2 regions of the Streptomyces sp. NPDC050534 genome follow, and region 2 is predicted to be linked to the other one. Evidence: riboswitches for the same ligand, from Rfam matches in the RefSeq annotation. Region 2 holds a riboswitch; the other holds the start of a gene.
What was found. A riboswitch is a leader RNA that binds a small molecule or an ion and turns the genes downstream of it on or off. The one in region 2 is predicted to bind cyclic di-AMP.
Positions count from the first base shown of each region.

Region 1 (4,447 bases), on a different contig from region 2:
CGTAGCGGTCCGCGATGGCCCGGACATGGCCGTTGTAGGTGGCGATCTTGCCGCGCAGGTGCTTGAGCACGGGGACGCCCCGGGTGTCGAACCCGGTCGTCACCATGACGGTTCCTGCGACCTCGGTGAGCCGGACGACGGCCCGCTCGAAGCGCTCGGCGACCTCGTCGGGGTCGGTGCCTGGCCGGATGATGTCGTTGCCGCCCGCGCAGAAGGAGACCAGGTCCGGCTTCAGGGCGATCGCCTGGGGCACCTGGTCCGCCACGATCTGGTCGAGCAGCTTCCCGCGCACCGCCAGGTTCGTGTAGCCGAAGTCGCCCTCGGGTCGGCGGTCCGCAAGGAGCACCGCGAAACGGTCGGCCCAGCCGACGAACGCCCCGTCGGGGCCGGGGTCGCCGACGCCCTCGGTGAAGCTGTCCCCCACCGCAACGTACGACCCGATCACTGCTCTGCTGTCACTCTTCGAATCGTCTGCCACATCGACCGATGATCCACCTTGGAATGTGACCTACGCGACCGTAAGAAAGCGTCAGAAGGGGTTGACGGGCGGTGAGATAAGACACTTCTAAAGTGTTCGCCAAGCTCGGAATAACCACCTGTCCGGCGCTGTTGCCGTCTCAACTGCCGTACTTGTGCGTGGACATACCGAAGGCCGGACCCGGGGATCGAGGGTCCGGCCTTCGGTGGCGTGTCAGGCAGGTTGGCGCGAGGGGGTTCAGCCGACGGTGACGCCCTTCGAGCGGAGGTAGGAGACCGGGTCCACGTCGGAGCCGTAGTTCGGCGTGGTGCGGATCTCGAAGTGCAGGTGCGGGCCGGTCACGTTGCCGGTGGCGCCGGAGAGGCCGAGCTGCTGGCCCGCCGTGACGGCCTGGCCGGCCGAGACGGATATCTGCGACAGGTGGCCGTACTGGGCGTAGTAGCCGTCGGCGAGCCTGACGACGACCTGGTTGCCGTACGCGCCGCCCCAGCCGGCGGAGACGACCGTGCCCGTGCCGACCGCCTTGACGGTGGTGCCGGTCGGGACGACGAAGTCGACGCCGGTGTGGTAGCCGCTGGACCACATGCTGCCGGCCACCTTGTAGCCGGTGCCGATGGAGGAGCTGTTCACCGGGAGGGTGAAGCCGCTGCCGGTGGTCTCGGAAGCCTGCGTAGCGGTGGTCTTCTTCACCGTCGACTTCTTCACCGTCGACTTCTTGACGGCCGACTTCTTGGCCGAGGCCTTCGGGGCGGCCGAGGACTTGGTGGCGTCCGGCGCGGCCTTCTTGCCGAGCGTGAGCTTCAGGCCCGGGTGGATCAGCGACGGGTCGTCGCCGACGGCCTGGCGGTTGTCCGAGTAGACCTTCTTCCAGCCACCGGCCACGTGCTGCTCATTGGCGATCTTCGAGAGATAGTCGCCGGCTCGTACCGCATAGGTCCGAACGCCGTTGTGATTCCCGGCACTCTTCTTCTCGGTGGCCTTCTTCTCGGCACCCGGAAGGGACTGGACGGCCTTTTGCGAAACCGACTGGGAAACGGAGTCCGCGGTGGCGGCGTGGGCGCCGGTGGCACCCATCAGCGGGAGCGCGAGTGCGGCGCCACCGGTACCGGCGACGGCGATGGTGCGGGTGAAGCGCAGGGACTTCGGACGGCGGTGCTTACCCTTCGCGGGCATGACGAATTCCTCTCCGGCGCCTACGAGGTGAGCTGTCGGGTGCGGGCTGGAGATGCCCGGCCGCGCGTTTGACGCGGCTTTACCCCAAGCCGTTCCGGGAACCGGAACAGGCGGTCATACCTGTGGGTCCCCCGCTCCTGCCGTTCACGGGTGAGTTGTGCGGGCACCGGGCGGCGGCAGGATTGGGCGTCCGTCCGGATCGGTGGCGAACGTAAGCGACGAGGACGCAAAGGGACAAGTGACGGTTCCCCGTGAAAGCGTTTCTGTTGATCCTTAATGGGAAACAGTGGTGACCCTGCGTGGATTAAGGGTGCGTCTTCCCGGTCGAATTCCCTTGTGAAGCATGCGAATTACGTGAACATGACGGACCACGTTCGGTCACGGATATGACGCTCCTCACGCACCTTCCCGCCAGGAGCCCTTATTCCGGAGCGAGTTACACCAATACCCCAATACGGACAACTCGCTCACATGCGGCGCAGACGGAAGACCGCCGCGTCGAGATCGCCCCGCAGTCCGGTGCGCAGTCCGTGGTGCAGGAGTACGGCGCCTCCGTGGATTTCGCCCGTTTCGAGGCATTCGTACGAGGCTGCCGGGTCGAGGCCCTTCAGGCGCAGCGCGGGCACGGGTTCGCCGTAGCTCTGCGCCTGGAGCCAGGCGAGGACGACCGCGTCACCCCCGTGCACGTACTGCACGGCGCTCAGGCCGCCCGCCGGCGGACGCAGCCGGTAGAGGTCGCCGTGCTGCACCAGAGGCCGGATCTCCTTGTAGAGGGCCACCCACTCCCCCGCCTCGGCCAGCTCCTCCTCGCTCCAGCGGGTGAGGTCGCCGCCGACCCCGAGCACGCCGGCCATGGAGCTGACGAACCGGAAGCGCAGCGAGCTGACGCGGCCGTTGAGCTGGGTGTTGGGGCTGTCGGTGACCCAGGCGGCCATCACGCGCGCGGGGTGGAGCTGGCTGAAGCCGTGCTGGACGGCGAGCCGGTCGAGCGGGTCGGTGTTGTCGGAGGTCCACACCTGGTCCGTACGGCTCATGATCCCGAGGTCGATGCGGCCGCCGCCGCCCGAGCACGACTCGAAGGCGACACCGGGGTGGGCCGCACGCAACCGGTCCAACAGCGCGTACAGGGCGTGCACATGGTCGGTCCACAGTCGCTGCGGATAGGGCTCGCCGGGCCAGCCCGCGTCGGTGAAGCAGCGATTGAAGTCCCACTTCACGTAGTCGATCGGGGCGCTGGACAGCAGCGCGTCGAGCTGCTGCCACAGGTACTCCTGGACGTCCTCACGCGCCAGGTTCAGCACGAGCTGGTTACGGAGTTCCGTCCGCTTTCGTCCCGGTTGGAACTGGACCCAGTCGGGGTGCTCGCGGTACAGGTCGCTGTCCGGGTTGACCATCTCGGGCTCGACCCAGATGCCGAACTGCATGCCGAGGGCGTGCACATACTCCGCGAGGGGCGTCAGCCCCTTCGGGAAGCGGTCCGGGTTGGGGGTCCAGTCGCCGAGTCCGGCCCGGTCGCTGGTGCGCCTGCCGAACCAGCCGTCGTCGACGACGAACAGCTCGACGCCGATCGCGGCGGCCCGCCGGGCGAGCGCCGACTGCTGCTCCTCGGAGATGTCGAACTCCGTGGCCTCCCAGGAGTTGAACAGGACCGGCCGGTCCTGGTCCGCGTCCGGGATCACGTACGCGCGCTGGTAGGCGTGCCAGGCGCGGCTCGCGCCGCCGAAGCCGCCGTCGCTCCACAGGCCCGCGAAGACGGGTGTCTCGTAGGACTCCCCCGCCTCCAGGCGCAGCAGCCCGGAGTCGTCGTATCCGGCGCCGCCGGTGATCTGCACGCGCGCGTCCGGCAGCTGCGCCACGGCGATCCGCCAGGAGCCCGACCAGCCCAGCGCGCAGCCGTAGACCTCGCCGCGGTCCTCGGTAGCGTCGGTGTCGAGGGCGACCCAGGGCAGGTGCTGGTGCCCGGTGTGGCCGCGGCGGCTGCCGATGACCTTCTCGCCGTAGGTGAGGGGCGAGGCGGCCAACCGGGACTCGGCGGCCCAGCGCCCGTGCAGCTGGGACAGCCGCCAGCCCTCACGCTCGGGCAGCGTCCACGTCGCCGCATCGGCGCGCAGCAGCTCCAGGGCGGGTCCCTCGTTGCCGAGGCTCACCCAGCGTTCTACGACGTCGTGCCGCATCCGGTAGTGCAGCGTGATCGTCAGGCCACCGTCGCGGAAGCGCAGCCGCAGCCCGCCGTCGCCGCCGTGCTCGCTCTCGTGGGCCTCGAAGTGCCACTCGGTGCCGCGCCGCTCGTCGGTGCGGACCGACAGGGCGGGGCGCACGAAGCGGGGGCCGCCCTCGACCGGGTACTCCTCGCGTCCGTCGAGCGGCGACTCGAAGGGCCAGTAGTCGGGCAGCGGACGCACGGCGAGGGCCTCGGCGTCGGCGAGCGTGATCTTCGGGCCCCAGTGCAGGTGCAGCAGTTCGTCGTCCTCGGTGAGGTGCACGGCATAACTGCTCGCCGGCCCACTGAGGAGCCACGTACGGCCGTTGTCGGCGATTTCCAGCATTCCAGCCCCCACACATCCGAACAGGTGCGCTCAATTGCCAACATCATTAGGGGTGGTGAGGCCTGGTCGCAACGCCTGTGGACAACTCATTGCCTCAGGAATCCATGTCGTATGGTCGACTGAGCGCCCGTCGACGAGTCGCGCCGTTCGGGTGGAGTGGGAGGAGCACCCGTGACGCAGCAGATGCCGTCGACCGAACCCGAACTCGCCGGTGTCCGCAATTTCCGTGACGTCGGTGGCCTCCCGACCG
Region 1 covers NZ_JBITHF010000002.1:1,058,959-1,063,405, reverse strand. Annotated here, with positions in the region: gene ACIBN2_RS10545 (SGNH/GDSL hydrolase family protein) at 1-445, opposite strand, end outside; gene ACIBN2_RS10540 (peptidoglycan DD-metalloendopeptidase family protein) at 716-1,651, opposite strand; cyclic di-AMP (ydaO/yuaA leader) riboswitch at 1,656-1,814, opposite strand; gene ACIBN2_RS10535 (alpha-galactosidase) at 2,119-4,197, opposite strand; gene ACIBN2_RS10530 (tyrosine-protein phosphatase) at 4,369-4,447, shown strand, end outside.
Region 1: it holds a riboswitch for cyclic di-AMP, as region 2 does, so the genes downstream of both, ACIBN2_RS10540 (peptidoglycan DD-metalloendopeptidase family protein) here and ACIBN2_RS41895 (M23 family metallopeptidase) in region 2, are expected to answer to the same signal.

Region 2 (4,447 bases):
CGCTCAGGGGCCTCGGAGAGGTTGGCCAGGATGGAGTAGTACAGATGCGGCATGCCGGCGTCCTGCTGGAGCTGCCGGTCGATCGCGTCCTCCAGGAGGTGCGTCGCCGCGATGTACGCGCGCCAGGCGCGCTGCTCCTTCTCCGTGAGCCAGCGAGTCGTCATGAGTGCAGTGTAAGTTTGTTTCAAACTTTAACCAAGCCTGCCCACCGCCGAGAGTGAGCGCGTCCGATGCCGTACCCCCACGTCCTGCTGTCCGCCGCCGTCTCCCTCGACGGCTACCTCGACGACACCGGCCCCGAACGCCTCCTGCTCTCCGGCCCCGCCGACTTCGACCGTGTGGACGAGGTGCGGGCGTCGGTCGACGCGATCCTCGTCGGCGCCGGCACCATCCGCGCCGACAACCCGCGGCTGCTGGTCAACTCGCCCGGGCGCAGGGCCGCCCGGATCGCGGCGGGGCAGCCCGAGTACCCCCTCAAGGTCACCGTCAGCGGCTCCGGCGATCTGGACCCGGACGCCAGGTTCTGGCACACCGGCGGCGACAAGCTGCTCTGTACGACCGACAAGGGCGCCGAGCGGGCCCGAGCGCTCGGCCTCGCCGCCGACGTCGTCGCGCTCGGCCCCGACCTCGACTGGCGCACGCTCCTCGCGCATCTGCACGACGAACGCGGCGTACGGCGCCTGATGGTCGAGGGCGGCGGCACGATCCACACCCAGCTGCTCCAGCAGGGCCTCGCCGACGAACTCCAGCTCGTCCTCGCCCCTGTCTTCGTGGGTGACCCGGACGCACCCCGCCTCTTCGGCCCCGGCGGCTACCAGGGCGGCCGCCTTCGCCTGACGGAGACCCGGCGGATCGAGGACGTCGTCCTGATGCGCTACGAGCCCACCGCCCCCGGCACCGGCCCGCTGCCCACCGCCGCCGATCACCACTGGCTGGCCCTCGCCTGCGAGCTGGCGGCCCTGTGCCCGCCCTCCCGCACGGCCTTCAGCGTGGGCGCGGTGATCGTCGCCGCCGACGGCACGGAGCTCGCCCGCGGTCACTCGCGTGAGGGCGGCGACCCCGTCGTGCACGCCGAGGAGGCGGCCCTGGCCAAGCTCGGCCCGGCCGATCCGAGGCTGGCGTCGGCCACGGTCTACAGCAGCCTGGAGCCCTGCACCCGCCGCGCGTCCCGGCCGAAGCCGTGCGCCCGGCTGATCCTCGACGCGGGCGTACGGCGGGTGGTCACGGCCTGGCGGGAGCCCGACACCTTCGTCGCGGGCGCGGACGGCAGCGGCCTGCTGGCGGCCCGGGGTGTCGAGGTGGTCGTACTGGAGGAACACGAGGAGCAGGCCAAGGCGCCGAACCGCCATCTGCCGGGCTTCTGAGCACGTGGCGTCGGAGGCCCCGCGGATGGCGTATGCTGGTCACACAACGACGCGGGGTGGAGCAGCTCGGTAGCTCGCTGGGCTCATAACCCAGAGGTCGCAGGTTCAAATCCTGTCCCCGCTACTCAAGGCTCAGGGCCGGAATCCGGAAACGGATTCCGGCCCTGAGTGTTTTCCGCCCCGGATGTCTCACCGGGTCCTGTCACAAGTGGTGACCGGGCGACCGCTTTCCGCATAACAACTGACGCACCGTCAGAACCGGTGGGGAATCCGAGGTGAGGTCAACTCGCCCGTTTTTCGTCTCTCTTGGCCCGTACGTCCAGGCCAAGAAGCATTAATGATCAAGCAGAACAGCTTGGAATCGGCACCCCGGGTCTATTAACGTTCGATAACGCAGCGCGGTCGTCCCAGCCGTCACAAGAGGCGGCTCCGTGCGCACTGCCGAATCCCGCAAGGGAACCGGGGAACCACCACCCAGGGGTGAATCGCTTGGATGCCAGCCGTGGAGGCACGGCTGGTATACGCGCGTAGGAGACCTTCCTGCTCCGAACCCGTCAGCTAACCCGGTAGGCGTGAAGGAAGGAAAGGAGCGCGCCCACGTGGCGTCCAACCCGCCTGCCCCGGCAGCACCGTTCGTGCCGAGCACCGAGCCATTCGGCTTCCCCGCCCCCCGTTCCGACGAGGGTCCGTGGGAGGAGTGGAACCCCACCGAGGAGTCCCTCCAGCCGGTCCGCGGCCGGCACCGTGTCGCCAAGCAGCGCGGCGGTGGACTCGCCCGCAGCTCCACGGTCCTCGGCGTCGGCGTCATAGCCGCCGTCGGCGCGGGCGGCATGGCCAGCGCCAACACCGGCAAGCCGCCGGTGTCCATCTCCATGCCCGACCTGGCCTCCGTGGGCCACATGTTCGGCGGCTCCGCCGAGACGCCCAAGGGCTCGGCCACCGCGCTCAGCTCCGTCGGGGTGACCACCAAGGACGCCGGGCAGGGCGCCAGGGACGCCGGTCAGGCGCTGCGCGACCGCATCATGGCGCAGGCCGAGAGCCAGCAGGTCCAGGTCGACAGCAAGGTCCAGTCCGTCACCGAGGCGGCCATCGCCAAGCAGGCCGGCGACGCCGCCGCCAAGGCGGAGAAGGAGGCCGCGGCCAAGGCCGCCGCCGCCAAGGAGAAGGCCGAGGCGGAGGCCAAGAAGGCGGCCGAGGCGGCGCGCCTGGCCGAGCTGGCCAAGCAGTACAAGCTTCCGGTCGTGTCCTACACGATCACCGGCACCTTCGGGCAGCCCGGCTCCATGTGGTCCTCCGGTTACCACACGGGCCTCGACTTCGCCGCCCCCACGGGTACGCCCATCAAGGCCGTCCACAGCGGCACGGTCACCGAGGCCGGCTGGGCCGGAGCCTACGGCTACCGCACGATCATGACGCTCGACGACGGCACGGAGCTGTGGTTCTGCCACCAGTCGTCGATCAACGTGAGCGTGGGCCAGAAGGTCAGCACGGGCGAGGTCATCGGCCGGATCGGCGCCACGGGCAACGTGACCGGGCCGCACCTGCACCTCGAGGTCCACCCGAACGGCCAGGCCGAGGGCATCGACCCGATGACGTGGCTGCGCGGCAAGGGCCTCAACCCCTGATCCACGCCCGGACCCCGGTGGTCCCGGCGGCTTCCCCCCGACGTCGGGGCCGCCGGCGGACGTATGCGCGTCCGCCGGCCACACGCTCTGTGTTTACGTGATCTTTGCGGCATCGGCGGAATGGGCCGCTCCGGCGCATTCGTTGACGTACGGCATGACGTCCCCTTCTCTGCGCACGCTCGGCTCCTCCGGCCTGGAGGTCTTCCCGCTCTGCCTCGGCGGCAACGTCTTCGGCTGGACCGCCGACGAGGCCACGTCCTTCGCCGTGCTCGACGCCTACGCGGCCGCGGGCGGCAACTTCCTCGACACCGCCGACTCCTACTCGTCGTGGGTCGACGGCCACCAGGGCGGCGAGTCCGAGACGATCATCGGATGGGGGTCCCCCCGCTCGAGCGAAGCCGAGAGTGGGGGAGGGTCAGGTCGCGCGGCAACCGCGACGACGTGGTCATCGCGACCAAGGTCAGCCAGCACCCCGAGTTCCCGGGCCTGACGGCCGCCAACATCAAGGCCGCCGCGGACGCCTCCCTGCGCCGCCTGGGCACCGAGATCGACCTCTACTACACGCACTTCGACAAGCCGGAGGTGCCGGTCGAGGAGATCATCGGCGCGCTCGACGAGCTGGTGCGGGCGGGCAAGGTGCGGCACATCGCGGCGTCCAACATCTCGGCCGAGCGGCTGCGCGCGTCCCTCGACTTCTCCGACCGTGAGGGCCTGGCCAAGTACGTGGCGCTGCAGCCGCACTACAACCTGGTCTCACGCGACACCTACGAGGGCGAGCTCCAGGACGTGGCCGCGCGCTACGGCCTCGCGGCAGTCCCGTACTTCGCCCTCGCCGCCGGCTTCCTCACCGGCAAGTACCGGCCCGGCACGACGGTCGACAGCGCGCGTGCGGGCCGGGTGGCGCAGTACCTGGAGAGCGAGCGGGGGCAGCGGGTCCTGACCGCGCTCGACGAGATCGCCCAGGCCCACGACGCCCCGGTGCCCACCGTCGCCCTGGCCTGGCTCGCCGGCCGGCCGACGGTCGCCGCGCCGACCGCGTCCGCCCGCACGGTGGAACAGCTGCCGGCGCTGCTTCAGGTGGCGGAGCTGACCCTCACGGAGGCCGAGGTCGCGCGGCTGACGAAGGCGTCGGCCTGATCGCACGGGCCGGCGGGCCCTACGACCGGTACGGGTTGTACGCGGGATTCGGTGTCGCCGGATATCCGTACACCCCGTACACCGGCCAGGGCGCCGCGACCACGGGAACCGGGGGCGCCGTCGCGCGCGCCGCGTAGTCCAGCGCCGGGCGCGCCACCTCGCGCCGCCGCCACAGCTCGTACAGCAACTCCCTCTCCCTGACGACGAAATCCGCGCCGGCGCGGCCGCGGCGCCCCCGGTGCCGCAGGAAGGCCAGCGAGGTCGCGTACGCCTCGTACTGGGTGACCTGGCGGGCCGCGGGCCTGCCGCCGTAGTGGGCGG
Region 2 covers NZ_JBITHF010000019.1:20,038-24,484, reverse strand. Annotated here, with positions in the region: gene ACIBN2_RS41910 (MarR family winged helix-turn-helix transcriptional regulator) at 1-164, opposite strand, end outside; gene ACIBN2_RS41905 (dihydrofolate reductase family protein) at 231-1,364, shown strand; tRNA gene ACIBN2_RS41900 (tRNA-Met) at 1,415-1,488, shown strand; cyclic di-AMP (ydaO/yuaA leader) riboswitch at 1,794-1,952, shown strand; gene ACIBN2_RS41895 (M23 family metallopeptidase) at 1,964-2,989, shown strand; partial or broken gene ACIBN2_RS41890 (aldo/keto reductase) at 3,144-4,126, shown strand; gene ACIBN2_RS41885 (PrsW family intramembrane metalloprotease) at 4,146-4,447, opposite strand, start outside.